Regions from separate parts of the Alteromonas sp. CH_MED4-4 genome, predicted to be linked through region 4. Evidence: predicted binding sites of a transcription regulator. Region 4 holds the regulator's gene; each other region holds the start of a gene.
The links. The regulator sigma-54, encoded in region 4, starts transcription at its own class of promoters, with help from an activator protein. The targets are predictions, from matches to a motif close to GTTGGCACGNNNNTNGNNT.

Region 1: a site for sigma-54 is predicted at 5,385-5,403, ahead of glnA (glutamate--ammonia ligase). Genes of this name have one in related genera too.
Region 2: a site for sigma-54 is predicted at 5,497-5,515, ahead of WA381_RS15750 (DUF1328 domain-containing protein). Genes of this name have one in related genera too.
Region 3: a site for sigma-54 is predicted at 6,113-6,131, ahead of WA381_RS02230 (flagellar basal body rod protein FlgF). Genes of this name have one in related genera too.

The regions. Positions count from the first base shown of each region.
Region 1 is NZ_JAYMEU010000001.1:101,021-108,896, reverse strand. It holds gene WA381_RS00460 (Nramp family divalent metal transporter) at 1-795, shown strand, start outside; gene WA381_RS00455 (MalY/PatB family protein) at 1,002-2,177, opposite strand; gene WA381_RS00450 (response regulator) at 2,441-2,818, opposite strand; gene typA (translational GTPase TypA) at 3,180-5,012, opposite strand; gene glnA (glutamate--ammonia ligase) at 5,470-6,879, shown strand; gene WA381_RS00435 (hypothetical protein) at 7,118-7,744, shown strand; gene glnL (nitrogen regulation protein NR(II)) at 7,875-7,876, shown strand, end outside.
Region 2 is NZ_JAYMEU010000025.1:29,119-36,994, reverse strand. It holds gene WA381_RS15785 (response regulator) at 1-1,303, shown strand, start outside; gene WA381_RS15780 (hypothetical protein) at 1,534-1,863, shown strand; gene WA381_RS15775 (hypothetical protein) at 1,868-2,428, shown strand; gene WA381_RS15770 (hypothetical protein) at 2,478-2,735, shown strand; gene WA381_RS15765 (CC0125/CC1285 family lipoprotein) at 2,760-3,338, shown strand; gene WA381_RS15760 (hypothetical protein) at 3,855-4,499, shown strand; gene WA381_RS15755 (DUF2490 domain-containing protein) at 4,616-5,311, shown strand; gene WA381_RS15750 (DUF1328 domain-containing protein) at 5,558-5,734, shown strand; gene WA381_RS15745 (hypothetical protein) at 5,773-5,967, shown strand; gene WA381_RS15740 (hypothetical protein) at 6,051-6,269, opposite strand; gene WA381_RS15735 (DUF349 domain-containing protein) at 6,283-7,876, opposite strand, start outside.
Region 3 is NZ_JAYMEU010000002.1:158,893-166,768, reverse strand. It holds gene flgK (flagellar hook-associated protein FlgK) at 1-1,643, opposite strand, end outside; gene flgJ (flagellar assembly peptidoglycan hydrolase FlgJ) at 1,660-2,610, opposite strand; gene WA381_RS02245 (flagellar basal body P-ring protein FlgI) at 2,669-3,781, opposite strand; gene flgH (flagellar basal body L-ring protein FlgH) at 3,804-4,484, opposite strand; gene flgG (flagellar basal-body rod protein FlgG) at 4,496-5,284, opposite strand; gene WA381_RS02230 (flagellar basal body rod protein FlgF) at 5,331-6,074, opposite strand; gene flgE (flagellar hook protein FlgE) at 6,299-7,684, opposite strand; gene flgD (flagellar hook assembly protein FlgD) at 7,699-7,876, opposite strand, start outside.
Region 4 is NZ_JAYMEU010000013.1:50,479-58,354, forward strand. It holds gene WA381_RS10815 (response regulator transcription factor) at 1-597, shown strand, start outside; gene mgtE (magnesium transporter) at 649-2,007, opposite strand; gene WA381_RS10825 (HPr family phosphocarrier protein) at 2,182-2,454, opposite strand; gene rapZ (RNase adapter RapZ) at 2,454-3,299, opposite strand; gene ptsN (PTS IIA-like nitrogen regulatory protein PtsN) at 3,384-3,827, opposite strand; gene hpf (ribosome hibernation promoting factor) at 3,841-4,128, opposite strand; gene WA381_RS10845 (RNA polymerase factor sigma-54) at 4,159-5,640, opposite strand; gene lptB (LPS export ABC transporter ATP-binding protein) at 5,714-6,439, opposite strand; gene lptA (lipopolysaccharide transport periplasmic protein LptA) at 6,442-6,996, opposite strand; gene lptC (LPS export ABC transporter periplasmic protein LptC) at 6,965-7,543, opposite strand; gene kdsC (3-deoxy-manno-octulosonate-8-phosphatase KdsC) at 7,540-7,876, opposite strand, start outside.

The sequences.
Region 1 (7,876 bases), on a different contig from region 4:
TACAAGTGGATAGAGACAGTACTGGTTTATCTAGTCTTTATTATGGCTGGCGTATTTCTTATCACGCTGTTGGTAGCCAAACCTGATATCGCCGCGATGTTTAGTCAGTTAATGTCTCCGCGGCTGGACGCTGACGCCATTACCACGGTGCTGGCGCTTATTGGTACCACCATCGTGCCTTACAACTTATTTCTTCACGCGAGCCTAGTTGCAAAATCATCGAAAGGCCAAGATAAACAAGAAGCGGTCGTCGCGTGCCGAAACCAGTCTGCTAGAGCTATTAGTATGGGTGGGCTTATTACGCTTATCGTAATGGCAACAGCAATGATGGCGTTCTTCAATCAAGCTGCCACTATGGACGCTTCGAACATGGGCGAGCAGCTAAAACCGGTTTTAGGTGACAAAGCTCAGTGGTTCTTTGCACTAGGGTTATTCGCCGCAGGCTTAACCAGTGCTATCACTGCGCCGCTAGCAGCCGCTTATGCGGTAACAGGAGCGCTGGGGCTTTCTGACGATATGCAAAGCAAGAGCTTTAAAGCGGTATGGTTTATCATCATTGTAGTGGGTGTCAGCGTTGCAGCACTTGGCTTTAAGCCCCTACCCGCCATCCTGTTTGCTCAAGCGACTAATGCTCTTTTACTGCCAATTATTGCCATATTTCTATTGGTCGTTATGAATAAAAGCACCGCACTGGGGGAGTTTAGAAACACATGGAAAAGTAACCTGGCAGGCTTTCTAGTAGTGGGTACTGTGATTGGTTTAGGCCTGTATAAACTAATCGGCGTATTTAGCTAGCTGCAAAAATGGGGTCAGAATAATTTTCTCCCTTTGTATGTCGTTGTAGTGTGCACTCGCAGATAGCAATGAAATTACGTGACTAACAAACTTACTGCATATGAGAAGGGCCAAAGTAATACTTTGGCCCTTTTTAATAGAAAGCGTAGCTGCAAAAAGTACTCTGCCCCCATTTTGGGGATGAAAAAGTACTCTGACCCCAATTTTTAGCTGGCGAGGCGTTGCAGAATATCTTGGAGCATCGCTTTGCTGCAGCCAAAGTTAATTCTGAAATGGTCCGCCTTGTGAAAATCGATGCCTGGTGACGGGCCTACGCCTTTCTCTTCGGCCCACTGCTGGACGTTCTCTACACCTAGTCCACTGGCGTCTACCCACGCAAGGAACGTCGCATCGGCTTTGAGCATTTTAAGCCCGTCAATGCTGTTTACTGTGTTAAACACCATATCTCTGTTTTCACGCAAGTAGGTAAGTTGCTGCTGATGCCACTCATCACATTGAGTGAATGCTGCTTCTGTAGCCGCTAAGCCCAATACAGTAACCCAAGGTACGATGCCCGCTGCGGCATTGGTAAATGCCTGACGCAGTTGGCGATTAGGGATGATGGCAAAAGACGTTCCCAAACCAGCAATATTAAATGTTTTACTGGCAGCCATTAGCGTGACGCTATTTTCAGCAAGGTTGGACTCGCGGCCCGCCGGTATGTGCTGTTTGCCTTCTTCTAGAATAAGGTCGCAGTGGATTTCATCAGAACATAGCTTAACGTTGTTCGCGTTACAGATCTCAGCAATGCGATCTAATTCAGCTTTAGTAAGCACCGAACCTACCGGGTTCATTGGGTTACAAAGAATAAACAGCTTACATTTAGGATCAGCCGCTTCTCTTTCTAATGCTTCAAAATCTAACGTATAGCGCGCACCTTCAACACTCGAGATAGTTTCAGAACTTGTGCCGTCGTCATTTTGCACTACCGTGCCTATATCTACCCGTTCGAGACCATTTAGTTTTGGGGCAGCCAGTAGAGGCGGATAATTAGGTGTTTGAATAAGTACTTTATCACCGGGTTCACAATAGGCTTTACACGCTACGTTAAACGCTGGCACAACGCCTGGTGTCCACACTAGCCACTCGGGTTGAATTTCCCAATTATGCTTATCTTTAAGCCATCTCACTACAGCCTGAATAGCGCCTTCGTGATGTGCAGGCAGTATGTAACCCATGTTGCCATGCTCAACCTGACCCGAAATGGCGTCTAGAATTGGCTGCGCGCAACGAAACTCAGTATCGGCAACCCACGCAGGAATGATGTCTTTCCCTTTGTACTTTTGCCATTTAAACGAAAATGTGTCTTTTCTGGGAGGGGTATTATCGAATAAGGCGCTCACATTACATCCTGTTGCATAAAAACTTATGCCAACAGTGTAGAATTTTAGCGCCTCATAAACTAGGGGCGTGAGATGAATTAACCCGAATTTTCTATATCGAAATGTACTTTAATAGAGATAAATTAACACGTTAAAGCCAACGGTAAATTGCGCTTTGCTGTCCTAACCTGTTTTACATTGTCATCGTTAACCACGAAGTAGATTTTTGGCCCGCATGCACACCTTTAGCGTGCGATGCATAAAATGAAATACAACCTACAGGCTTAGCTGGCCTGCGACACCGCCTCTCTCGATTTTTGAACTAGCTCTTCCATATTGAGTGGCTTAGCAAGGAAACCGGTAACCTGAAGCTTACGCGCTTCTATCACTAACTCTTTGTTAGGGTCGGCAGTAATGAGTAAAAATGGAACGTCCAAACCCGAAGACTGACAGGTTTTTAGAAGACTTAGTCCATCATAATCCGGCATTACTTGGTCACTGATGATCAAGCTGATAGATTCTGCGGTTTGTTGCAGCAAAAAATCCCTTGCAAATTTACTACGTGTAAATGGATACACGGTGGCGTCTAACTGCGTTTCCAACGCGTCAGTAATAAGGTCAAGCGTGATAGGATCATCTTCAACTACTGCTACAGAAAACACTACCCTTCCCCTTTTTGTTAGGTCATTAGCCGTAAATATTACAACGACTTAGCTCACGTGTTAAGGCATCAGTCTATTGTACCAATCCGCATAGATTAATGCTCGCTGGGTATTGATCTATGCGGACTGATTTTCCAAGCATAGAATCTCTGAACGCTTTTGACCACTAACCTTTGGTCGATATTTAAACTTTTTCTAACGTTTTAGTGATAATGCTAGAAAGCAGCTTTTTTGATAGGAAGTGACGGTGTGTAAGTTGAGACACGAGTTGAAAGATTGCAGGCCAAACTCATCGGCAAAATGGAAAAAAAATGCCAGCTGACGCTGGCATTTTCAAAATCAATGTAAGTCTTAGAAGCTATTAAGACTTAGGTGCACGTGATGCACGCTTACGCTCGTTTTCTGTAAGAAGCTTCTTACGAATACGGATAGATTCAGGCGTTACTTCTACTAGTTCGTCGTCATCGATGAACTCAAGCGCTTGCTCAAGTGACATTCTGATTGGTGGAACTAGTGTTTGCGCTTCGTCAGTACCTGATGCACGAACGTTAGTAAGCTGCTTACCTTTAAGGGCGTTTACAGTAAGGTCGTTGTCACGGCTGTGAATACCGATAACCATACCTTCGTACACTTCAACACCGTGACCGATGAATAGGCGACCGCGTTCTTGAAGGTTAAACAGAGCGTTAGTCAGTGCTTTACCGTTTGCGTTAGCGATTAGAACACCGTTCTTACGCTTACCAATGATACCGCCTTTGTACGGGCCATAGTGATCGAACGTGTGATATAGCAAACCAGAACCCGACGTTAACGTCATGAATTCTGTTTGAAAACCAATTAGGCCACGGCTTGGAATGATAAAGTCGATACGTACACGACCTTTACCATCAGGAGACATGTCAGTCATTTCTGCTTTACGCAGACCAAGCTGTTCCATGATTGAACCCTGGTGCTGTTCTTCACAGTCAATAGTCAAGGTTTCGTATGGTTCTTGCGTTGCGCCGTCAACTTCTTTCAGAATTACTTCTGGACGCGACACTGCAAGCTCGTAACCTTCACGACGCATGTTTTCGATAAGAATACCTAGATGAAGTTCACCACGACCAGATACACGGAACTTGTCCGGATCAGGCATTTCTTCAACGCGCAGTGCAACGTTGTGTACTAGTTCATCTTTAAGGCGCTCTAGAATGTTACGTGACGTTACATACTTACCTTCTTTACCTGCAAACGGCGAGGTGTTTACCTGGAACGTCATGGTTACTGTAGGCTCGTCAACCGTAAGTGGAGGAAGTGCTTCTACAGTGTTGATGTCACAAATGGTGTCAGAGATCTTAAGTTCGCCAAGACCTGTGATTGCAATGATGTCGCCCGCGTGAGCAGATTCAACTTCGTGACGAGCAAGGCCAAGGTAGCCGTAAACTAAGCCAACTTTGCCGTTGCGCTTTTTGCCATCAGCAGTAACAACCGTTACTTGTTGGTTTGGCTTAACAGAACCACGCTTAACACGACCTACGCCGATAACACCCACGTATGAGTTGTAGTCAAGCTGAGAAATCTGCATTTGGAATGCGCCGTCGATATCTGCATCAGGAGGAGAAACTTGGTCAACGATAGTTTGGAACAATGCCGTCATATCGTCTTCTTTAGTATCTGCATCTAGTGATGCCCAACCGTTAAGTGCAGACGCATAAACAACTTGGAAGTCTAGCTGTTCGTCAGTTGCACCTAGGTTGTCGAAAAGGTCGAAAACTTGATCCATAACCCAATCAGGACGCGCACCAGGCTTGTCGATTTTGTTAATAACAACAATTGGCTTAAGACCTTGAGCAAATGCCTTTTGCGTAACGAAACGGGTTTGTGGCATCGGGCCTTCTTGTGCATCTACAAGTAGAAGTACAGAGTCAGCCATCGACATTACACGCTCTACTTCACCACCGAAGTCAGCGTGTCCTGGAGTGTCTACGATGTTGATACGGTAGTCGTTCCAGTTAATCGCTGTGTTCTTAGCTAGGATGGTAATGCCACGTTCTTTCTCGATGTCGTTCGAGTCCATTACGCGCTCTTCTTGCTCGCCTCGAGATTCAAGGGTGCCAGACTGCTGTAACAGTTTGTCTACCAGGGTGGTTTTACCGTGGTCAACGTGGGCGATGATTGCGATGTTACGCAATTTATTAATATCAGTGGTATTCATGCTTATATAGAGCCTGTGTAAATCAACGTCTACTTCAATTCAGTGGAAAGGAGTATGCGTTAGATTTGTTGCAAAAAAATGCAGATAGAAAAATTTGCGCGGATTGTACAGAAAAACCACGACGTTTGCGCATCTTTTTTTTGATGGAAACGAGTTTTATTGGTTTTCAAACACTTGTTCAACAAATAACCAGCCCCGTTGCACCTAATTGATCATATTTGGTGGCTATACGCTACAAAGTAATCTAGGCTGATTGACGTATAAATGAGCACAAAACGCCATATTGGTGCAACATTGCACCAATACAATGCAATTTAATTCAAACGGAAGTGATAAATGCCCGTCTATGCCACAGAAATCGGTATACATATAGATGGCATGATAATCGCTTTCACTTTTTCCACTGTTGGAGTGAAGCTGATCATTCCGCATTTTTACATTAAACCTGGAGGACACGATGTCAGTAGAAAAGGCATTAGAGCTGATTAAAGAAAGTGAAGCGAAGTTTGTAGATTTACGTTTTACCGATACAAAGGGTAAAGAACAACACGTATCTATTCCTGCGAGCGTTGTTGATGAAGAGTTTTTCGAAGAAGGTAAAATGTTCGATGGTTCTTCAATCGCTGGCTGGAAAGGCATCAACGAATCAGACATGGTTCTTCTTCCAGACGCAACAAGCTGCGTAGTTGACCCTTTCGCTGAGGAAACACAAGTAAACATCCGTTGTGACATCGTTGAACCTTCAACAATGGAAGGTTATGAGCGTGACCCTCGTTCAGTTGCTCGTCGTGCAGAAGAATTCCTAAAATCAACTGGCATCGGTGACACATGTTTCTTCGGCCCAGAGCCAGAGTTTTTCCTTTTTGATGACGTACGCTTCCACACTGACATGGCGGGTTCTTTCTACAAGATTGACTCTTCTGAAGCAAAGTGGAACTCTGGCGAAGAGTTTGAAGGCGGCAACATGGCACACCGCCCTGGCGTTAAAGGCGGTTACTTCCCAGTACCACCAGTGGACTCTGCTCACGATATCCGTGCTGCAATGTGTCTAGTTATGGAAGAGATGGGCCTTGTTATCGAAGCGCACCACCACGAAGTAGCAACTGCTGGCCAAAACGAAATTGCTTGCCAATTCAATACGCTAGTTAAGAAAGCTGACGAAATTCAAGTTTACAAGTATGTTGTTCACAACGTTGCACACGCATACGGTCAAACAGCTACCTTTATGCCTAAGCCGCTTGTTGGCGATAATGGTTCTGGTATGCACTGTCACCAATCTATCTCTAAAGATGGCGTAAACATCTTTGCAGGTGACAAGTACGCAGGTCTTTCTGAGGAAGCACTTTACTACATTGGTGGTATCATCAAGCACGCGCGCGCAATCAACGCGTTTGCTAACGCTTCTACTAACTCATACAAGCGTCTAGTTCCTGGATTCGAAGCACCGGTAATGCTTGCATACTCTGCACGTAACCGTTCTGCATCTATTCGTATTCCTCACGTAACTAGCGATAAAGCACGTCGTATTGAAGTACGTTTCCCTGACCCAACAGCTAACCCATACCTAGCGTTCACTGCTATGCTTATGGCGGGTATCGACGGTATTAAGAACAAGATCCACCCTGGTGATTCAATGGATAAAGACTTGTACGACCTACCGCCAGAAGAAGCTGCTGAAATTCCAACAGTTGCAAGCTCGCTAGAAATGGCACTTGAAGCTCTTGATAACGACCGTGACTTCCTTAAAGCTGGTGGCGTTATGACTGACGACATGATTGATGCATACATCGATCTTAAGTCTGAAGAAGTAACGAAACTTAACATGACTACTCACCCTGTTGAGTTCGACATGTACTACAGCGTGTAATTTCGCACTGTATAGCAATTTATACTAAAGCCCGCTCTGCGGGCTTTTTTTATGCGTACGATTTATCTACTATGTTTTTATAGCTATGCTAATGAATACTCTTTCATGCTGTATCAACTGCGCACAGGGCTTTGCCCGCTTGCATCTGCATACAACTAGAAAGGTTATCCATAAGCCAAACATAGCAAGCTATTGAATTAGCCAGCTAGCCAAAACCACATTGATTAGGTAACGACACGTGCACTACATGACGCGACACATTTGCTTAATTTCGCTATTACTAAGTAGCGGCAATGGCTTACTGCCTGTGCAAGCGGAAATGCTGAGCCAAGAAAGTACCCAGCAAGAAGCACAAGAAAGCGAAACCGGACAAAGCAGCAATGCAACATCAGCCGCAGCTACCTCTCCAATGACCATATACAAGGTGGTAGGTAAAGACGGCTCTGTGACTTACACCGACAAGCCGCAGCAAAACGCAGAACCCCTAGCTTTCGATGTAAAAACGCAAAACGTAGTAACTGCGGCAAAGGTTACCCCACCTCCCCCTGCGAAGCCGGCTGCCCCCAAGCCCAACTATCGCGTAGTCATTAAGTCACCTGCACCAGAAGCGACAATTCGCAATAACTTGGGTGAATTCACTATTTCTGCCGCACAACCTGGTGCACCCAAAGCGCCAATCTACCGATTAATCTTTGACGACGCCCCATTAGCTAGCAATAGTTCAGGCGTCTTTAAGCTTACTGGTATCCATCGTGGGGCACATACTTATAAAGTTGAACTCACGAACAATACGGGCAAGACTCTTGCATCGTCTCCATTACAAACCCTTTACCTGCATCAGGCATCGGCGTTAATTAATAACTAATAGCGTGCAACCACTGTTATGTATGCGCACCATAGAGGTTCAGTGAACATTTCTTCTTGAGCTCTTTATTCGCGCAACGCATCATTGCAAGCTACAATGCACAATTATGGTGCAAAGGAGACGAGCTCGGAT
Region 2 (7,876 bases), on a different contig from region 4:
CCTGCGTCAGGTATTATTGAACCTTATTTCGAATGCCGTGAAATTTACTGATAAGGGCAGTATCACGCTTACCATCTCTCTCGACGAGCCGTCTGAAAACGATTCGAGTCAAACACTGCTGCGGTTTTCTGTAGATGATACAGGTATCGGCATGCCGCCTGATAAGCTCATCAATATTTTTCAGCCTTTCGAACAAATAGAAGATGTGATGCGTGCCAATCATGGCGGAGCAGGACTGGGACTTGCCATTTGCAAAGAGCTTGTCACTAAATTGGGCGGCGACATTGATGTTAAGTCTCGTTTGGGAGAAGGCAGCACGTTTACATTTGATATAAACCCTGGCGATGTTTGCGAGCAGCCTCGTGTAGATCTTGAATTAGGCCAAATTCAACCTGTCGAGTCTAGTAGCATCAATTTAAACGTAACTGGACGCGTATTAATTGTTGATGACTTGCGAGAAATTCGACGCCTAACTGGCCACCTTGTGAGTCAATCTCAAGCTGACATTAGCTACGCTGAAAATGGCGTAAAAGCACTAGAAGCCGTTTTGCAGGCGGATGAACACAACCAGCCCTTCGATCTCGTTTTAATGGATATTCATATGCCAGTGATGAATGGCATAGAAGCCCTACATGCGATTAGACGACATGGGCAGGATATCCCAGTGATTGCCGTGACAGCAGCAAGCCGCAAAGGCTTAAGAGAATCGTTAATTCGCGAAGGGTTTAACGACGTAATTGGAAAGCCCATTGACCGGTTTGCACTGGCTAACTTGCTTTCGCAATACCTTCCGCCAGGTAATCACGTAACATTTACCAACGTGGAAGCCCAAGTTGCAGACATGCCAATGAACAAGCCGTATGCTCCAGAGGAAGAGACCGCTTATCGAGGGCTTGCAAACCCTGGGCAAGCAGAGCAGAAAATCCAGTCTACTGATTCAAATGGTAATTCAGATCAGCCTGCCAATAAGCACATACTTGTGATTGAAGACGATGAGGATGCGGCGGAGTTACTGCAATTGTTTCTTTCCCACTTAGGTCATACGGTCACTACTCAGTACAGCGGTGCTGAAGCATTACAGGCTGCAGAAAATCAAAGTTTCGATCACATTCTTATGGACCTTACCCTTCCCGATTATAACGGTTACGACTTAGCGAGTGAGCTCAAGCAAAAGCTACCAGATGCCATTCTTACTATTGTAAGCGGTCACGAAGCGGACTCCGAAGCGATGACAACCATAGGGATCAACAGTGCATTGCTCAAACCTGTCACCAAAGACGATTTAGCCTCGGTAGTGGGCTGAAAAGTTAATTTTATCGCTGCCAACCTGTACCGAATGTCGGAGGTTGAGCAGCGCATCATCAAGACCAAGAAAATATTACAGACGTAAGACACAACAGTGTGTGAGACTTGCACATAAGTACCTCACGCAACAATAGAAAAATAAAAATAAGCTATATAAAACAGTAAGATAATAGTTTGGTATACCAGTTGCAGCTATCTATGTGAACCCAAAATATTAAGGAGAGTATTATGGCTACACAAGCTTCAGCTAAATCGCAAACAGTTAAACGTAACGGTACAAACGGCGTGGCTGAGCCGAGTCACCCAGTAACGGATCAACTGAAAGATTCTCTTCATGCGTCAGTAGACAAGTTAGCAGACAGTGCAGGCATTGCAGAGGAAAACATTCGTCGCACTGCGACATCGTCTGCAGAGAACATGTCAGCGAGAAAGCGTCTGGCACAGCAAAAATGGCAGGCGTCGAAAGTACGTAGATATGCCATTGAGAACCCAGTAGCGACAGCGGGTATCGCTTTCGCAGCAGGAATGTTAGTGACGTCACTTTTACGTAAGAAGTAATACGATGACTGTACCAGATTTTCGAAGAGCAAATTTCAATTTGTGCACAGAAAATCCTTTTCGCCTGACGCCGCCCGCGGCGCAGGCGAATCCTAATGTTACGAGCAACGGTGACAATGCTAACGCTGCATCAGCAACCTCTGAACACTCTGCACAATACAAGTCAACACAACAGAACAAGTCAACGCAACAGAATTACCCCGACCCATCGTTTTCGGATATCTTCTCGGCATTCTCCGAAGCATTGACCCAGCGAAAAGCGCAGGGTTTGGCATTTCTAGAGCTCACTAACAGTGAATTGATGCTCATTAAAAAGAGTTTCTTTGTTACAGTCTTTGCATGTCTAGCGGCATTTGCAGTGGGCACTGTATGTTGGCTCATTTTAAACATCGCCATTGGCGCTATACTTCATAGTGTGGGCGTTAGCTATGTGGTAGTTCCACTCCTGTTGTTGGTGTTCAACAGCATTGCGGCCTTTTGTTTATTTAAGCTTGCACAAAATGCATTCAATTACCTGAGCTTTAGCAGACTCATACAAACGTGGCGACGGGTTTTCGGAGAGTGAAAATGCTTACCATTGCGTAAAAAGCCACCGCCAATAGTGAGGAAAAGCGATGAACATTTTTTTAAAATCGAATATGAAAGATATAGCACAGAAAGAGCATGCTTATTTTTCGCAAAAACATCATGCAGATGTTGCACTTACACAAGCAAAGAGGCAATGTAAACTGATGATGGGAAAGCCTGAAACGTTGCTTGGCATCGCAACCCTTGGCGCATACAAGGGTGCGGTAGATGCAAAACCCAAAGCAAAACGCAATCAAGCCCTAATGGCAATAAGTAGGACTGCGCTATTGTCGTTATTTCAATGATCACAGTATTAAGGAATATGTGAGATGAACAACAAAAAAAATATGAAGAAAAGTCGTTTGACGCTTGCCTGTGTTGGTGTGGCGTTTAGCCTTGCAATAGTAGGTTGTTCATCGACCCCTGTAGCAGCCCCTACCCCTTATAAGTCAGCGAGTTCCAAAGCTGCCTATGGCTATTCGAGCGAAAAAATTTCTGAGAACGAATACAAGGTTCTTTTTAAGGCAACAGACAAAACTCCTGCTGATAAAGTACAGCAATATGCCCTTTACAGAGCAGCGGAAATTGCTCAAAAGCAAGGCTTTACCTATTTAGCTATTGTTAAAACCAACGTCGATAAAAAGCCAGTTGTTGCGCGAGAAGTTATGGCGAACAAGGAAGAGCCCGTGGCATTTCAAACCGACAGGCAGTGCACTATGTCAGGCTGCGATGAAGTGGCACAGCCTATGGCCGTCCCAAGCTCAAACGACGTTGTGAAAACTCAAATTAACGACATCTACTTTACTATTGATGTAATGATGGCGAATGATAAAACCCGTCTAGGTAAAAATGCTTTTACTGTCTTAGAGGTACTATCAGAGCCTCTTGAGCCAAAAAATGGCAACTAGCTGAGCGTTTTGCCGCTCACTTATGCTCTAAAACATCAGTTTTAATAGAAATGCTTTTCAGGCCCTAGTTGCAATTATTGAAAAGCATCGCTCAAACACATGAGCAAAACCGTAATGTGTATTAAAGCCAACAACCTGTGCACTAGTCTTTATTACTTTTCTGTTGTGGCTAACAGACCACTGGCTAACTGCATTCTTCACTTTTCTACAAACTTGGCCAGTGTCATATTCGTTTCTTCTTGAAAAAGTCGATGACACTGCTGCTATCACAGCTCTTTTTTCTAATTTATAGCTGTTATCCATTCTCCTGAAGTGCTTCCTGGATTTTTAATGGCCCGTTAATCTTCTATTAATGTTGTACAAAAGTCTCCGTCATCATAGCTAGCTATCATTAAACCCATGAACTGCAGAGCAGATTTATAAACCTCTAGCAACAACGTTGTAGCGGTACTGCTCTAAGCAATTGAATCAGGTAATAGCACATATTTATTTTGCAAATGACTAAGGAGTCAGGCGATGAGAAAGCTAAGCACGTTAATGACAAAAACTACTCTTGTAGCAGCTACAGTAATGTTGGTGACTGGTTGCAGTGCAGTGGCAAAACCGCAGATGGAGCACTCAGCTAGTTCGAATGTTCCGGCGTTAAAAGCTAAAGCACTCGACAACGCATTACTTTATTCCGACGAATGTATTACTGAGCGAGAAGTGGTAACGGCACAAAAGATGTGGGGCGACGGCATAGTGCGAATTGGTGCAGTATTTAGCAATGATGGTGATTACTCTGGCGAAGCCGCAGATTTCATCCAAGCTATGTATGGTTACGATTTAAGCAGCGTACTGTTTAAACCAACGCTTGCAGCTAACGACCAGTTCCGTTCAAGCTTCGATGCTGCGCTTTCATACTTTGTTGGCGGTAATGACGCTTACGAAGAGGACAAAGGCTTTGCTATAAAGCCATACACAAATGTGAAATTCGATAATGTGGGTATTATCAACAACAGCTGTCGCATGGCCGTGGCGATGGGCAACTACTTCTTTACCGATACAAAAGGTGGCGAAACGAAGGTGGAATACACGTTTGCCTATGTCAAAGATAGTGACGGCGACCTGCGTATTGTTGCTCACCAATCTTCGTTACCTTACAACCCAAACGGTAACTAAATAGGCCATTGCCCCTCCATTCTTAGGAAGTGTGAGGGGCGAAACACTCTCCCTTTGCAGGCAAGGCGTCCCTTCCCTTTCGCTTTGCCTCTTTTTTATTTTCAACGAGAAAAACTATGTGCGCAAAACGAATTATGACGCGTTGCGTCTTACTACTTGTGATGGCGATGACAGCCGGCATTAAGTCACACGCCGAGTCAGATTTTCAATCTTGGAACGCTCTCGCACTCACTGGAGATGCCGATGATAAAGGTAAATGGCAATTTTGGTTTGACGGTCATTTACGCTTTAAAGACGACGCATCTCGCCTAGGCGTTTCTATCGTTCGTCCCGGTGTCGGCTACAAACTATCAAGCGATACGACCTTGTGGCAGGGTGTTGCAAGAGTAACGATAGACTCAGACAACGGTTCAATTGAAGAAGACAGGGTGTGGCAGCAAGCTACGTATTCATTAAGCAAATTTATGGGCGGTACCATTTCAGGTAGAAGTCGTTTGGAGCAGCGATTCAGGAGCGATGAAGGCGGTGATACAGGCTATAGGTTCAGACAATTTATACGGTGGTCGAAACCTTTAAATGAGCAATGGTCAATGGTCGTTTGGGACGAGGTATTTTGGGCTTTGAACGACACAGACTGGGGCCAAAATAGCGGGTTTGATCAAAATAGACTTTATGTGGGACCGGCCTATCACCTCAACAAGAAATGGCGCGTTGAGATGGGATACTTACATAATCATATTGCGTCGCCAGGCGCCAATTCAGACGCCATAACAAACCGCAACCTTGCACTCACGTTCTTCGGAAGCTGGTAAGAATCAAAGAATAACTCCAGCCAAAGGCCCTTAACACACAAAGAGTAAAGTTGGGTGACTAGGGCCTTACTCGATCATGTAAAAAATGCATTCGTACGTGTAATCGTGACGTTAATTGCCTGCAGATACGGCCTGAAAACCAGAGAAAAATTAAATTATATCAATATATTTCAACAACTTAAAAAACAGGCACAAAGATAGCATTAGTTAAAGTGAAAGTAACGGAAGCAATACGAGGATTTAGTTATGTTAGGTTGGGCAATCACATTTTTTATCATCGCCATTATTGCAGCAGTTTTTGGTTTTGGAGGCATCGCAGGTGCAGCAACAGGTATCGCACAGTTTCTTTTCTTTGTGTTTATCGCGTTGCTCGTAATCTCACTTATCGCAAATGCGTTACGTGGTAGAGCACCAAGAGCCTAAGAGTTAGAAGTATTTTAATAGGAAAAAGGAGTAAGGATATGTTTTCATTTAAAAACTTATCAAAGGTACTAGTAGCATCAGCATTTGCACTATCACTAGCAGCTTGCGGTGACGGTGAAGCGGAAGACGCAGGCGAAGAGCTAGACGAAATTGTTACCGATGCAGGTAATGCCGTTGAAGACGCTTGTGAAGATGTGAAAGAAGGCGTAGACGCTGAAGATAAAGACTGTTAATCACGTTTTTATCAAAAAAGGGCCAGACAATTGTCTGGCCCTTTTTGTGTTTACAGTCGACGTGGTTTGACCTAACTGGTTAGTTAAGACACTTCTTCACCACCTAACTCACGAGCAAGATCGTCTAGTGTAGATAGCGTCGAATCAAATTCACCTACGCCGTAACGGTATTTTACACTCACGTGATGATCCGTACGCCCGAACTTCACTCTTAACCCTTCTGCGTCAATATGCTTCACGGTATTCAAAAAGCGATAGGCAGACATTTCTGTTTCAAATTGAAACTCAACACTGTTTTCCATTTAGGCTTTCCGTTTAAGCAACAATTTCAGGATGAGTATCAATAACTGAAACAACTCGTTGCAGCAAATGGTTATCTTCTTCGCTTATCGAGTCGTATGATAACCAGTCAGCAAGAATGTCGGGAGCTGTTGCCGCTTCGCCTTGTTCCAACTTAGATGTCATCATTTGTAGCTGTACGCTAGAGCGTATAGATGCGTCTGCATCTGGGCTTGGCATACCAGTTGCGACTTCTAATGCTACCGTCAACCATTGTCTATCGTGCTGAGTTGTTTTATTTCCAGTTGACTGACCCAATACGCTTGACCAACGCTTCCCTAACGTTTCCGCTAGAGATTGCTCATCACCACTTCCCTCACCTACACTTAGCTGTAGTAAAGAAATCAGAGCCTGAGCTCGCGCCAATCGGGCTTGAGATTGTGCATTTTTCGCTTGCGCCGCGCGCTTACTTTCAAGTGAATCAATCTTTTTATCTACTTTCGTACGTTGCGCTTTAGGCAAGTCGGTTAACTGAGCGCGAACGTCGCTTATTGATTGACTGAACGTTACATCATCGCTGTTGATGTCAACAGCTTCCACTTGCTTGAGTAGCGAATCTACTAACGCGTTAAATGCATTATTCTGTACTTTCCGCTCGGCTTTTAAACGTTCAAATACGGTGTCATTGGCAGCTTTAAATTCTGCCCACAACTTACTCTCTTCACGTTTACCTGCATGGCCTATTTGCTTCCACTGGCTTTGCAATTGCTGAGCTTTGTCGGCAGCGCCAGCAACATCTTCTTCCGTAGCAAGTTGGCAAGCTTGGGTGACTAACGCACGCTTTTGGGCTTGGTTGTCGCTTTGCCATTTATTTACTTTAGCCTGAATGGGCGATGATACCGCCTTCCATTCTTGCTTCAGCTGTTCATAAATTTCACGTTCAACCTGACCTGCAGCGTGCCACTGTTTAGACACTCTATCGAAAACTTTCACTAACTCGGCTTCCGGCATGTTAATGTCCATTGCCTTAACGGTAGCGATAATCGACATACGCTGTTCACGCGCAGCAGCCCGCTGTGCATCTAACTTCGCGTAATGCGCTCTACAAGGCTCGAAGGCCTTTTCAAGTGCATCATCAAATTGCTGCTGTAACAACGCGTCATCACTACTTTCTTCACTCGTTGACGATGACGGTGTTAGTGATAACCATTGCTTACGCAGATACTTAATGGCCTCACTTCTTTGCTTAATATTTTCTGCATCAGCGCTGGCTAACGCTTTTGCTTCTTCTACAAGAGCGGGTTTGCGCGGCGCAGCAAGGTAATCCTGCCATCCTTCTAAGCGCGACACATCACCAGCGGTCTTTTCAAAACGCTTCTCTACATACTTTTTCGCTGAACCAGGAAGCGCAGCATAACTTTCCTGAAGCTTTGCAAATTTTGAAATAGCAACGCGGAATTTACCCTGAGCAATTAAGTTATCGATAACGCTAATGTGCTTTCTAATGTGTTTTACTTGCTCATTTTCTTTGGATTTTTGAGCACGCTCTTTGGCATTTACACTGCTTGTCGCTGCGTTGAAACGTTTAGACAACGCCTTAGGAATGGCATCGATTTCGCGACTAAGCGCT
Region 3 (7,876 bases), on a different contig from region 4:
AAATCAAAGCCTGGATCTGGGCTTATTCCCGCTTGACTAATGAGGTTAGTTAAATCAGTTGTGCCAGTTACTGTAGCTAAAACATTACCGCTTCCATCTACAACGTCGTATGTATCTGCGGCCGTAAAGTTAATTTGAGCTGGCGCTGAATTTAACAGCTCACCCGCTCCGTCAAAAGCAGAAGCGCCGACTTCTGTGTTAGATACCGTAACGTCAATAACATTTGCGCTTCCCAAATTTGTATTATTTGCTCCCGCTCTCACCGGGCTTGCAAACGCCAAATCTTCAGGGCGATTTGTCTCTAGTGTAATCTTAGACGCGATATCTTTAGTTGGCTGAATGAGAAACTCATTACCCACGGTATAGGGATCGGTTCCTGAGAAATCAACTTCAATACCACCGGGCAATTCATTAAACCCAGCTGTAACCGCGTAATTGGAATAGATAATATCATTGCCAGAAGCGTCTTTTTTCGGTGTGCCATCTGCATTTAATAGCGTAATTTCTATTTGGCTAGGCACGCCCGCAGTTACTGCCGTAACCTCAATTTTGTAGTCAGCATCCGTTAGCTCTGCACCTTTACCTTCGGTAATCTGGGCAGTTACAACATAGTCACCATTGGTATCGCTATATGCTAATCCGCGAAACGAAGGTATATCGAAAATATTGCTACCAAGTTGACCGTCTAAGTCCATCCCCAATTTATTTTGCGTATTCATTGCATCGGCGAATGCTACTGATAGCTGACCAACATCCCGCATTGCAGGGCCTAAAATTTCGTTTCTGTACCCGAATAAACCGCCAAGTGCGCCACCTAAATCATCTTCCACTATACGTATTGAGGCATCAGCTTTTGTCTGTGAGCCAAAGTTTGTTTCTAGTTTAAGCTGCTTGAACGTTAAGTCAGCATTGGTATTCAGTTCAAATAAATTAAATGCGCCATTTTCTAATACCAATGACTCACCAGAAGTCAGATTAATTGTTACCGCTCCATTTTGCGTGGTGCTTTCTTTAACTGTTATCCCCATGATTGAAGCGAGCTCGTCTATCGCTTGATCTCTCTCATTAAGCAATGCGCTAGGCTGGTCGCTAGTATTGTTGCCATTGGCAATAACAATATTGCGGTTTAGATCGCCAATGTTGCCAATCAAGGTGTTCGCTCGGTTCACCATCGACGTGAACTCTAGGTTTAGTTCTTCTTCTTTCTCCAACATATAATCAGAAAGTGTCTTCATTCGTTGGTACAAAGACTCAGATTTTCCTAACACTTGGTCGCGAGACGCCAGGTTAGTAGGATCGTCAGCAGCTGTTTGCAACGCGGCGAAGTACTCGCTCAATCCTTGGGAGATTGAGTTAGCCTCACTCGCTAGTAGATTGTCAATGGCCGCTGTTTTACTAGAGAATGCCTCAAGCTCGCCGACAGAAGTAATGTCCCTGCGCAATTGATTTTGAGCAAATACGTTGATGATACGTTCGGTATTGCCGATCTCTACACCGAAGACTTGGCTGTTTTGAAGCTCAGTGCGCTCGCGAACATAGCCTGGCGTGTTGACGTTGGCAATATTGTTACTGGTCGTTTGTAATAGCTTACTACTGGCGTTAACACCACTGGTGGCTAATGAGAATAAATCGACAGAACTCACAATGTAATCTCCAATGCTATGGCATTAACGTGCTGAGACGATCGCTGTTATACACTGCCATTATCTTGCGCGCGTATTCAGGGTCGGTAGCGTAGCCCGCTTCTTGAAGCGCATGGGTATAGCGCGCTGCGTCAGAAGCATTCTCGACAGCATGGCTGTAGCGAGGCTGTGATGTGATAAAGCGTCCATAGTCTTCCATTGCGTCTTCTACTGACGAGTAGGACCTAAAAGCAGCCTTTTGTTTTTGCGGTAGTCCATTGTTAAATTCCAACGTGTCGACTACAGCCTGCTCTCCTTGCCATCCCTTATTTGCTTTGATGCCAAATAAGTTGTGCGAGCTTTCCCCATCCGCTTTATGGATAACAAATTTGCCCCACCCGGTTTCAACCGCGGCTTGGGAAATTATTGCTTTAGGATCCATTCCGTATTTTGCTGCCACTTTCTCAGCTATTGGCATTAGGCTCTCTACAAACTGCTCGGGACTTTCGAACATGGCATCTTTTTGTGCTGACTGGCTGCGAATAGACTGTGAAGAGAGGGCAATATCCTGCGCCTCAGTTACGTTGTACACACGGTTTCTGTTAAGTGATGATAAGTCTCCGTCACTTCTGATTACACTGGCAGGCGTATAGCTATCCTCAGTTTGACCTAACTGTTTAACAATGACATCAGCGAGACCTAAACCGCCACCGGAAGTGAGGTCTGTCGCTAGCTGTTGGTCGTGCATATCACGATAAAACTTAACTTGCTGTGAATTAAATGGGCTATTTTCGTCAGCAAGGGCATCTTGTGCTTTACGCATTGATTTCAACATCATTTGCACAAATATCGCTTCAAACTGCTGGGCAGCTTCTTGCAATACCGTCTCGTCGCCCGACGCAATGGCTTCACGCATTTTGTTTATGCTGCCCATATCGTGGACATTGCGAGCCATATCAAGCTGACTTTTTGTGCTAAGTGATTCCATCGTGCTTATTCCGCTGTGACTTTATTTTACTAACGTCTCGTAAATGCTCTTTCTCGTTTTAAATAATAACGAGCTCTCCACGCAATGCGCCTGCTTGACGTAATGCTTCCAAAATTGCCATTAAATCGCCCGGCGCAGCGCCCACCTCATTTACCGCGCGCACAAGCTGGTCCAGAGTAACGCCTGGCTCAAACTTAAACATGCGGCTATCTGCCAAATCGACATCAACAATCGACTGAGTGGTAACGGCAGTCTGCCCTTCACCAAACGCGTTAGGTTGAGAAACTTGCTGATTTTCAGAGATGGTCACCGTTAGCCCGCCGTGAGTAATTGCTGCTGGTAACAAGCGAACGTCACTGCCAATAACAATGGTGCCTGTTCGGCTGTTTATTACCACCCGCGCTGGCGCATCAGCTGGTGTAAATTCGAAGTTTTCTAAGGTAGCCAAAAAGCCCACGCGCTGACCGACATCTCGCGGGGCCGACACGCGAACAGACGCTGCATCAATGGGCCTAGCAATAACATAGCCATTTTCGGGCTGTGCACCTAAGCGCTCGTTGATCGTATCTGCAAGCGACTTAGCCGTTGAGAAATCTGGATAATGGAGGTTAAGCGTTAACGTGTCGCCATTGGCAAAGCCTGTTGGTACAGATTGCTCTACCATCGCACCGTTTGGAATTCTGCCTACCGTTGGCGTATTAACGACAATACGAGAGCCATCACCGCCTTGTGCGCCAAAGCCACTTACGACTAAGCTGCCTTGCGCTACAGCGTAGACTTTACCGTCAACACCGCGAAGAAACGTCTGGAGCAGCGTTCCGCCTTGAAGACTGGCCGCCTCGCCAACTGAAGAAACCGTAATATCAATGGTTTGTCCTGGTTTTGCAAAAGCAGGCAGGTCGGCGTGTACCGCCACTGCGGCCACGTTTCTTATTTTTGGCTTGGTGTTAGCGTCAAGACTGATACCAAAGTTACGCAGCATGGTTCTGAAACTTTGTTCGGTAAACGGGCTTTGTTCACCCGTTCCAGGCAAACCTACAACAAGACCATATCCCACTAACTGGTTACTACGTACGCCTTGAATACTCGCTACATCTTTAATGCGCTGCGCACCTGCCTGTAAAGATAAAAGCATTGTGAAAACGGCTAATACTACTGAAAACAAACGCATGTTCACTCTCCTATCCTAAAACCTAAAGAGGCCACCAAGCAGAATCAAAGAACTTGGTTAACCAACCCTTTTCTTGTGCTCGCGCAAAACTTCCCGTACCCGAATATTGGATACGCGCATTTGCAACCTTAGTGGACACGATTTCATTCTCGGGGCTAATGTCTGCCGGACGAATAATGCCGGTAAGACGGATATATTCATCGCCCTGATTCAGGGTTAGCCACTTTTCGCCACGAATAACAAGGTTGCTGTTAGGAAGTACGTCGACCACGGTAACGGAGATAGCACCGTTTAAGCTGTTGCTTTGGTTAGCAGTGGCATCACCGGAGAAATCTCGGGATGAACTTATTCCTAATTGTACGGACTCTCCGCCAATATTTATCGCTTGGCCAGCAAGCCCGGTAATAGGGTTAAGATTGACGTTTGAATCTTTCGCTGTGCTAGTGTCGGCTGATTTGCTCGCTTGGGTATTCTCGCTTAACGTTACAGTGATGATGTCACCGACTCTTCTTGCAGTAACGTCAGAATATAAGTTGTTAGCAAGCTGCGAACGAAAAAGCGAGCCATCTTCTACTACCGTTTCACGCGGGTAATCTGGCACTACCGGTGCAAACGACGGGTCGTTTGCCTGAACGGGAGGCTCGTTTGTACTGGCGCAACCGCCAAGTATCAGAAGTGCAGCAGATAAACCTAAAATACGCATGACGCTACCTACTAAAGTTGCTGAATAACCTGACCAAGCATTTGGTCGACCGATGAGATAACCTTTGAGTTCATCTCATACAAGCGCTGGCTTTCGATAAGGTTTACTAACTCTTCGGTCACGTTGACGTTAGACGTTTCCAACGTGCCTTGTGATATATAACCCAAACCTTGAAGCCCAGGGATACCTTGGATAGGTGCACCGCTTGATGCCGTCTCTACATAAAGGTTCTGTCCCGTTGGCTGAAGACCAGTAGGATTCACAAAGTCAGAGATATTCAATTGACCTAAAACCTGTGGCTCTGCTTGTCCTCGGATACTTACGCTTATTTCACCATCTTGCGAGATGGTGATTTGTTGCGCATCTTCGGGAATAGCCACTTCAGGCTGAAGCAAAAAACCCGCGCCCGAAGTAACAATTTGGCCTTGGTCGTTCAGTGAAAACTGACCATTTCTTGAATATGCAATGGTGCCGTCTGGCTGCAATATTTCAAAGTAACCACGACCCTGAATTGACATATCAAGCGCGTTTTCAGTGGTTAACAGGTTACCCTGCGTATGTGCTTTTTGAGTAGCAACGACCTTCGAGCCTGAACCAAGCATAAGCCCAGAAGGTAGCTCTGTGTCAGCAGACGAACGACCGCCTGGCTGATTGATATTCTGATAAAGCAAATCTTCAAACACCGCGCGGTCTTTTTTAAAGCCCACTGTTGATGCGTTTGCTAGGTTGTTAGACACCACTGCCACATCGGTCTGTGCGGCGTCTAGTCCGGTTTTACTTATCCACAATGCTGGATGCATGTTAACCTCCGACGTTGCTCATAGGGCAACGGTGATAAAAATTATTTTAAAGGATGCGTAGTAGCTGATTACCGCGAGTATCAAGCTCTTCTGCTTGCTTCATCATTTTGACTTGAAGCTCGTAGTGACGCTGCAGGCTTATCATGTCCACCATTTCGTCAACCGCATTGACGTTAGAACCTTCAAGCATGCCCGACATTACTTTTACGTTGGCGTTGGCTGGCGCTATTGAGCCATCTTCCATTCTGAATAAGCCGTCGTTCCCACGTTCCATATCTGCATAGTTTGGGCTAACTAATTTAAGTCGTCCCACTTCTTCAATAACATTGGCAGGGGCACCTAACTGTCTCATTGACAACGTGCCATCGGCGGCAATATTGAGATTATCTAAAGGAACAGGAAGGAATATTGGCCCATTGTCACCAAGCACGACGCGATCGTGGATATCTGTCAAAATTCCGTCATCGCCCAACTTGAAATTTCCATCACGCGAGTACGCTTCTTGACCATTTTGATCTTGTACAGCGAACCAACCATCACCTTGAATGGCTACGTCTAAATCGCGGTCTGTTTTAATCATCGGACCCGACTCGTAATTATTCGACGGGCTTTCTGTCATGGAAAACACGCGAGTCGGCAAACCTTCGCCGTAGGCCGGCATTGACCTTGCCTGCTCTAACTGCGCTCGGAATCCCGTTGTCTGTGCATTAGCCAAGTTATTGGCCCTAATCCCTGTTCCTAGTAGGTCTTGGGAGGCGCCACTTGCTGAAATATAGAGAAGTTTGTCCATGACTGACTTTTGACTCTGATTAAACCTTAAACAAGATTTTGCAAAGGCAGTGCCAATCTGTGGATATTTAGTGCAATTGAAAAATAAGGGTGGTATTAATTTGATATATAAAGAAAAATAAAAAGGTCGCATTGTTGCGACCTTTCTAAACTGGGTCAAATAACAGCGGTATCACGCGCCTGAAATTTGCCGCTTAGCCTTCTTTAAAAGTGACTATTTATAAACTATCGGATATTAAGGATAGTCTGGTTTAATGAGTTGTTCACTTCAAGCGCACGCGAGTTTGCCTGGAAGTTACGCTGGGCGATAATCATGTCGATGAGCTCAGTGGTAAGGTTAACGTTAGCTTGTTCTAGCGCCGAAGAGTTAATTTCGCCGAAAGTACCAGTTGTTGCTTCACCCGCTAGTGCCTCACCTGAAAGAATACTTTCCTTCCACTGAGTACTGCTCTCCTGAGTTAGACCTTGTTCATTAGAAAAGCGAACCAAAGCGACTCGAACAATAGGTTCAGACGTACCATTAGAGAACGTCGCTCGAACCAAGCCATCCGGACCAATGTCGATACCTGTTAATCGACCTACAGGTAAACCGTCTTGTTCTAGTGAAGTAACTTCAAACGCAGAGGCGAACTGAGTCGGCTCATTAGGCGTCGCGTTATTAACATCGAGGTTAAAATCTATGCTTATTTGCTGCGTAGGATCTGAGCCATTAGCAAGTATACCTGCGCCTAACGCTTCTGTTTGCATTTTGAAATCAAGTGTAGGTAGGCCATCAGGCGTTTCCATGCCAGCAAAATCACCACCTTGAGAGAAGATAAGTTTAGATGCTGTTACGGCGTTACCAGTGTTACCACCGACACTATTTACTGCTGTTGCTGGGTCTGTGTCATTACCCGCTGAATCTGTCATATCAACTAGCGTGTCATCGATTGCAGTAGCAACATACCACTCATTATCAACACCCGGTGAAGCATCCTTTATGAAGTAATAGGTCATTACGTGGCTATCACCTAACGAATCGTAAACGGTTACCGATGTTGCCGCGTTGTAGGTAAGTGGATCTTCAGGGTCAAAATCTTGTGGATCTAGGGCTGCATCACCAGCAGGCAAGTTCATTCGAATGTCAACTTCTGTAGTTTGTGCGGGAGAACCCGAAGAGTCTGGAATACGCACTGGCTCAGTAGTACTAAGTGCTACCGAGGCACTTGTACCATCAGAGTTAACGGGGAAACCCAATAAGTTATCGCCGTTACTGTTAACCACGAAATTGTCGCTATCTAACTTGAACTGACCCGCACGTGTGAACGAGAAGTCGCGAGACGTAATTTCAGGTACTGTCGCAAAGAAGCCATTACCCGTGATCGCCAAATCAAGCGAGGTGTTGGTAAACTGAAGGCTACCTTGAGAAAATTGCTGAGCAACTTCTTGAGTGAGTACACCGTCACCTACTTTAGTTTTACCACCTGAAAGCAGTGATGCCGCATAAACATCGCCAAATTCAGCGCGAGATTCTTTAAAGCCAACTGTATTTACGTTTGCGATGTTGTTGGCGGTTACATCCAAATCTTTTTGTGCGGCTGATACGCCACTCAGTGCAATATTAAAAGACATTATTGATTCTCCTACTAACTGCCGATTTGAATGACGTCATCAAGATTGATACTGACATCACCATCCAAATTCAAAATTACGCCTTGACCACTACCAGCCAAGCTTACACTTCCAACATGGCGATTAACGGCGGTATTCAGCTGAACACCTTCTCCATTCAACTCGCCAGTGGCACTGATAACATATTCACCC
Region 4 (7,876 bases):
GGAAACATTATCTGTCTTAATCGTATAAAAGGCCTTGTTGATACGAACCCAGAAAGTTGGGTGATGGCAGTGGAAAGTGACGCGATGACAGACGATGTGGCCGACGAAGAGGTAGATGAAGCAAACTACTATGAAGTAGGCGTAGATGATTATCTATCAGGGCCATTTGATGCACGCATGTTTACTGCCCGTATTCGCTCCCATATGCGCAGAAGTATGCCTAGCCAAGCACATTTAAGACCATCTCAAGGTAGTGAAGAGCGCATCGAAATAGGACCCCTTAAAATCGACCAGCGTTTTCATAGCGTAACCCTAAACGGCCAAGTGCTGACGTTAACGGCTAGGGAGTTTGCGCTACTGGATTATTTTTGTCGTCATCCAAACCAAGTTTTTTCTCGCAATCAATTGCTCAGTGAGGTGTGGGGCTATAACCACGAAGGCTACGAGCACACGGTGAATACCCATATAAATCGTTTACGCACTAAGCTTGATAAAATCAACAGTATTGAAAATGGTGGACAGCTAGTAGAAACCGTCTGGGGTGTGGGTTACAAGCTGAACGTCAATGGATATATAGCGAAAGCGCTTATTGCATGAGTGTTGTTTAGCTCACCCATGCCCTATCAGGCATGAGAGTTCAAAATTAACTTAAATTAGAAACAGCGTCGCAGTACCTAAGAAAGCAAAAATACCCACTACATCGGTTATCGTAGTTAAGATAACACTGCCAGCTAGGGCAGGGTCTATCTTAAGACGCTTCATGATCATAGGTAAGGTTGCACCCGCTAAAGCAGCCGCAATCATGTTTACCATCATGGCAAAGGCAATAATTACGCCCAGCATGTAATCTTGTTTCCATAACGCGATGACAGAGGCAATAAGCACCGCCCAAATAGCACCGTTTAAAAAGCCGATGGATATTTCTTTACTGATAAGCCATCGTGAGTTACTTGCGTTAACATGGCCTAGTGCCATACCACGGATAACTAGCGTTAGCGTCTGATTACCCGCTACACCGCCCATACTAGGGACAATGGTATTTAGAATAGCTAACACAGCCAGTTGGCTCAGCGTTGCTTCAAATAGATCACTCACCATCGCAGCCATTAGCGCCGTCACTAAGTTTACTGCCAGCCACACCGAGCGTCGTTTAGTACTTTGCATAACGGGTGCAAAGGTATCTTCGTCGTCATCAAGACCCGCCATACTCATCATCGAGTGTTCCGCGTCTTCACGAATAATATCAACCACGTCATCAATGGTAATTCGGCCCACTAAGCGATGGTTTTCATCTACAACAGGTGCTGAAAGCCAATTGTATCGCTCGAACAGGCTTGCCACTTCATCGTCTGGCATATTCACAGGAATCGCTTCAGATTCCTCGTCCATAACGTCAGACACTTTATCGTCGGTATCTGCGGTGAGTAAACGGGTAACCGGAACAATACCAACAAGGTTGTCAGTTCGGTTTACCACGTAAAACGTATCCGTATTCTCAGGTAGCTCGCCTTTTAAGCGGATATAGCGCAGAACCACGTCAATGGTCACATCGGGACGTAATGTGATGGTGTCGGTGTTCATGATGAAACCAGCGGTTTCTTCACCGTAAGACAGCGCTTGCTCTGCGCGCACGCGATCTTGTGCATCCATCGAGTCTAGAATGTCGGCCAATACTGGCTCGGGAAGGCTGCTTAGCGTCTCTGCTAAGTCATCGGTATCCATCTCTTCAAGTGCGTCAACCACATTAGCGGGAAGCATTTTTGTAATGATACCGTTTCGAACATCGTCAGACAGTTCTTCTAAAATGTCGCCGTGAAAGTCACCATCAATGAGCTCCCATAATTCGTCACGGGTTCTGCTAGGGCTAGATTCAAGAATGTGGGCGACGTCTGAAGGCGGTAATTCAAGCAGAAGCTTACGTACAGATACGAATTGACCGTTGGTCAACGCAGCGTTGAGTGCGCGTAACTGAGTTTGTACGTATTTAGAAACAAGCGCTTCTGCCATAAGGCGTTATTCCTACAAGCTAAAAGATGAACAATGCAGGCCATAGAGCCTAAGTGGGCGTAGAATATCGCAATTATGATGAGTCTGTCATGATAATTGCGTAGGTTTTGCGCGGGATTTTAAGATAACTGCGCTAAGTGTTGATTAATTGGTCAATGGATTGGGCAAGTAAGACTATTCGTCTTCGTTAAATCTGCCCTCAATAAGCTCTTCAATAGCTGCAAGTGCATCAACAGCATCACTGCCGTCCACAATCACGTCTACCTGTTCACCTTGATGGCTTTCAAGCATCATTAATCCCAATACACTGCTTGCGTCTGCTTCTTTATCGCCTTTTTTTAAGATGATTTTAGCGTCGAATTGATTAGCCAGTTTAACCAGTTGGGTCGCCGCTCTTGCATGCAACCCTAACTTATTGACGATAGTTAGCGTTTTTTGAATAGTCATTACTGATTCAGCTCTCTATGGCGAATTTGTACATCAGGGTGTATTTCACTGAAGGTTTTCGACAGGGTCTGTGCGATATAAACCGAACGGTGTTGGCCACCAGTACAGCCAATCGCTACGGTTACGTAACTTCTGTTATTGCGCTCTAAATGAGGCAGCCATGTCGTTATTAAATTCTGAATTTGCCAAATGAACTTGGTCACTACAGGCTGCGACCCCAAAAATACTTCTACTGGCGCGTCTAATCCGGTCAGATGTTTAAGGTCGGGCTCCCAGTGGGGGTTAGGTAAAAAGCGGGCATCAAAAACGTAATCCGCATCTTTAGGAATACCGTGCTTAAAGCCAAACGACTCGAACACAAGCACAAGGCGTGAGCTTTTCTTACCCAAGATACGCTCTCGAATTAACTCTGCCAGTTGGTGAATGGTAAGCTTATCAGTGTCTAAATATAAATCTGCGCGTTCAGCAATAGGAGCAAGTAGGGCTGACTCGGCTTTAATGGCTTCTGAAAGCGATTTATTAAGCTTGGCGAGAGGGTGAAGACGACGTGTTTCGCTAAAACGCTTAACCAGTACATCATCGCTCGCGTCAATGTAAACAATGGTCATCGACCACGAAGAAGGCAGGTAGTCTAGAATTTCTACCAAATCGTCAGGATTTTTAGGTAAGTTTCTCACATCGATACTTACCGCAACCTGATCGTACTCGTCAACAACTGTATGGGTTAAGGTGGGAAGTAAGTTTACCGGGATATTATCAACACAGTAATAACCTAAATCTTCCAATGCGCGAAGTGCGACAGACTTACCAGACCCCGAACGACCACTGATTATTATCAGCTTCACCTACTTTCTCCCTAATACTCTGGTTTTATCACATACGCGTTGTTGAATTAGGCGCCTACTAAACGGTTAATAGGCGCTTAATGTTTAACTTAATGCAGATAGAATATCGTCGCTTGTCGTTGCGCGACGTATTGCTTTAATCGTTTCTTTGTCGCTTAGTTTACCAGCCACGGTGGCCAGCGTTTGAAGGTGTCCTTCGGTCTGTTCCTCGGGAACGAGTAGCGCAAAAAAGATGTCTACGGGTTTCTCGTCAAGGGCGTCAAAGTCGATTGCTGGCGTGCTGGTTACAACAATGGCAATCACTTTCTCAAGGCCCGGCAGGCGCCCGTGGGGCAGGGCGATACCATTGCCAATGCCTGTACTACCCATACGCTCTCGAGCCATCAAACTGTTAAGTACCGTTGCCTGATCAATGTTCTCGTTTTGCTTGGCAGCGATATCAGCGATGATCTCAAGAATTCGCTTTTTACTATTACACTGAACCGCACACTCGGTGCGGTCCAGACTTACGATGGCTTGTATATCCATGCTTAATTAACTACTAATGTTTTTTCAGTTTTTCCTTATGCTTGATTACCTGCCGGTCGAGTTTATCAACCATGCTGTCAATCGCCGCATACATGTCGGTATTTTCTGAGGATGCGAATACTTCAGCGCCACTTAAATGAACGGTCGCTTCGGCTTTTTGATTTAATTTTTCAACGTTCAGGATGACATGCACATTAGAAATGTGATCAAAGTGACGTTCAAGTTTGCTGAACTTCGTATCGACATAATTACGCAAAGAGTCGGTGATTTCGACATGATGACCAGTAAGGTTGATTTGCATATTTCGTCTTCCTTATATTATTAAGCCCGATTAAATAAGGCTTTTGCGTTGGTTCGACGGCGGGATCGACAACGATTCCCGGTACTTTGCTATTGTTCGCCGGGCAACTTTAATGCCTTGTTCGGCCAACAATGAAGCAATCTTGCTATCACTTAGCGGCTTGCTAGGCTTTTCAGCGGCCACTAATTTCTTGATCAATGCACGAATCGCTGTAGATGAACATTCACCACCAGACTCTGTTGCAACGTGGCTTGAGAAGAAATACTTCAATTCGAAGATTCCACGTGGCGTATGCATGTACTTTTGCGTTGTCACTCGCGAAATAGTGGATTCGTGCATATCTACCATTTCTGCGACATCATTTAGCACCATTGGTTTCATCATTTCCGGGCCGTGCTCAAAAAAGCCCATTTGCTGCTGCACAATGCAGTTTGCAACCTTCATTAAGGTTTCGTTACGAGATTCAAGGCTCTTTATGAACCACTTAGCCTCTTGCATGTGTGAGCGGATGAATTGTGAATCGCTACTATTCTTGGCACGGCGACTCATTGCTGCGTATTGTTGATTTACGCTTAACTTAGGCAGACTGTCGGGGTTCAGCTCAACCACCCAACGGCCATTTTTCTTGGTTACTGAGACATCAGGAATAACGTACTCAGGCTCTTTAGTAACTAAAGCACTACCTGGGCGAGGATTCAAGGTTTGCAGCAAACGCATTGCCTCGCGTAGCTGATCTTCTTTCAATCGGCTTTTACGCATAAGCGTACGATAGTCTTTGCTGCTCAGTAAGTCAGAGTACTCTTCAATCAGTTGCTTTGCTTCAGCAAGCCACGGTGTGTCTTCTGAAAACTGGCGCAATTGCACCATCAAACATTCTTGTGGAGAGCGAGAGCCAGAACCAATAGGGTCGAACATCTGAATGCGCTTAAGCACACATTCTATTTCGTCCATTTCAATCGGCTCTTCCATATCATCATCGTTAACCGCTTCTAAAATATCGTCAAGGGTAACGGTTAAATAACCTGACTCGTCAATAGAGTCGATGATTGCTGTAGCGATTGCGCGATCGGTATCCGAGAAATGGGTAAGGCGCATTTGCCAAAGAAGGTGCTCTTGAATATCTTCAGTAGTCTCTCCTTGGAAGATTTGCTCGTCGTCATTGGATGGACCCGGAGCAGGCGAAGATGAAGCAGAGTAGTATTCATCCCACGTACTGTCGATTGGCAGCTCATCGGGAAGATCGTTTTTCTCAAGTGCATCGCCGGCTTCTAATGTGTCACTAGATGCAGAAGCAGTGGCCTCAGAGCCGCTGTCATCGTTGTCGATATTGTTCTTTTCTAGTTGCGGCTCGTCGTTACCTTCTTCAACTTCTAATAGCGGATTAGAATCGAGCGCTTCTTGGATCTCTTGTTGAAGATCAAGTGTAGAAAGCTGCAGCAGTTTAATGGCCTGCTGAAGCTGTGGTGTCATGGTAAGTTGTTGGCTAAATTTTAGCTGTAAAGATGGTTTCATCTACGTCTTATTTAAATGCTCTAAATTGAATATACCAGAGCGAAACTGAAAAATGACAATTCGGTTACATTAACTATAGCCTGAATTGTTCGCCTAGGTATACATCCCTTACTTTTTGATTACTTAAAACCTGTTCCGCCGTTCCTTGCGCAATAAGCTCGCCATGACTCACAATGTACGCCTTTTCACAAACATCCAATGTCTCTCGTACGTTATGGTCCGTGATAAGGATTCCAATACCCCTATCGCGAAGATGTTGTATTATCTTCTTTATATCATTAACTGATATTGGATCAACACCAGCAAATGGTTCGTCTAACAAAATAAATTGCGGTTTTGCTGCCAGAGCGCGGGCAATCTCAACGCGACGGCGTTCGCCCCCTGACAAACTCATCCCAGTACTATTACGTATATGGTTAATATTAAATTCATCAAGTAGCGCATCTGCTTCTTCTTCTTGCTGTTGTGAATTTAAATCTTTACGGGTTTGCAAAATGGCCATGATATTTTCATGCACTGTGAGCTTTCTGAAAATAGAGGCTTCCTGCGGTAGGTAGCCAATTCCGCGGCGTGCACGCTCGTGCATGGGCTGATGAGTTAGCTCATTGTCGTCGATTTCAATCTTGCCTTTATCCAGATTCACTAAACCAACAATCATGTAGAATGTGGTGGTCTTACCAGCGCCATTTGGGCCAAGAAGACCAACAATTTGACCCGTTGAGACAGACAGACTTACATCTCGAACAACCTGTCTTGACTTGTAAGCCTTAGCAAGATTTTTAGCGCTCAAAGTTGCCATTGCTATTCATTGCCCTCGTTGTCTTTTTTGTCTTTCTTAGACGAAGTTTTGCGAATGGTCTCAGGTGTGAATACTGTAGTCACTCGACCCTCACCATCCTTACCTGCGCCGCCAGTCGCTAGCAATTGCTCGGTAATCATATCGAACGTGATGTTGTCACCCTGTACTTTACTGGTGTCTTGTTTCAACTCTGCGTTTCCGGCAAGAGAAATCGTTCGGTTCACCACTTCATAGCGTATTTCATTAGCTTTTGCCGAAACTGGCGTGCCGTCTTCCAATTGCTGGGAATAGCTTGCAGGCTTTCCTCTAGCAATAAATATTTCACGACCACCACCGTCAGTGGCAATTACTTCCACTTCGTCAGCTTCAATAACCAAAGAGCCTTGAGTTATGAGTACGTCGTCTTTGTACAACGCGGTTTTATTTTTACCGTCGATAAACTGGGTGTTCGAGCCTATTTTTATGGGCTGCGAAAAATCATCTTCACTGGCGTGTACCGCACCGCTAGCGATGGCAAGCAATAAACTAGTTGCTAGGGGAATAAGTGGTTTGTACATGATCTAAAAGCTCGTATTCTTGTGTGCGTAAATTCGCGTTAAACCCATTACTTAAAATGACATATTGGGTGCCCAGTATTTCAACGGGTTGGTCAGATGTCATTTGCTTGGTCTCTAAATTAATTTGAATGTACTCGGTCGATATACTTCTGACAAAGTCATCGCCAGTTTGGTTCTCAATATTAACTTGGTTTTCCAGCTGGATTAGCTCGTTATTGTATAGTGTACCTTCATCAGCGGTTACCACCCATGGTGATGACGCGTTTTCTGTATAAAGGGTGTATTTAGGTTGCTGAAACAATACAAAGCCAAGCTGGTCGTAATGCTCCATCGACTCTGCAAATACTTTGTGATTTAACTCACCGTCTTGATTGTACAGCGTAGTGGTTAGATTTTTTGCTTTGTAGGCGGGCTTTAGCGCATCGTTTTCACGATTCCCCTGCGTTTCCGGCTGCTCTTCCATCCACGTAGGGATGTACATCAGCATCGCCAGAATAAATAGCGCCGATATACTTAATCCTAAGCGATTAAAGCCAAACAGGCTCATACACTAGCTCCAAAAATCTCATTTGCTACCCCTTTGGCCTGCAAAATGGTATCCGATATTTCTCGGACCGCGCCAAACCCACCGGGAAGGGTCGTAATCCAGTTTGCTTGTTTTGCTACGTAAGGATGGGCATCGGCAACCGCAATTTTAACCGCAACGTGCTTGTACATACCCGTATCTGGCATGTCATCACCTACCGCAGCCACTTCGTCAGTGTTTAACTCAAGGCGTTTCATCAGGTCGCTAAGCGCGTCTGCTTTATTCTCTTCGCCTTGAATTATATGTGCAACATTCAGTGCCTTCATTCTATTTTCAACAATGGCAGAGCGACGT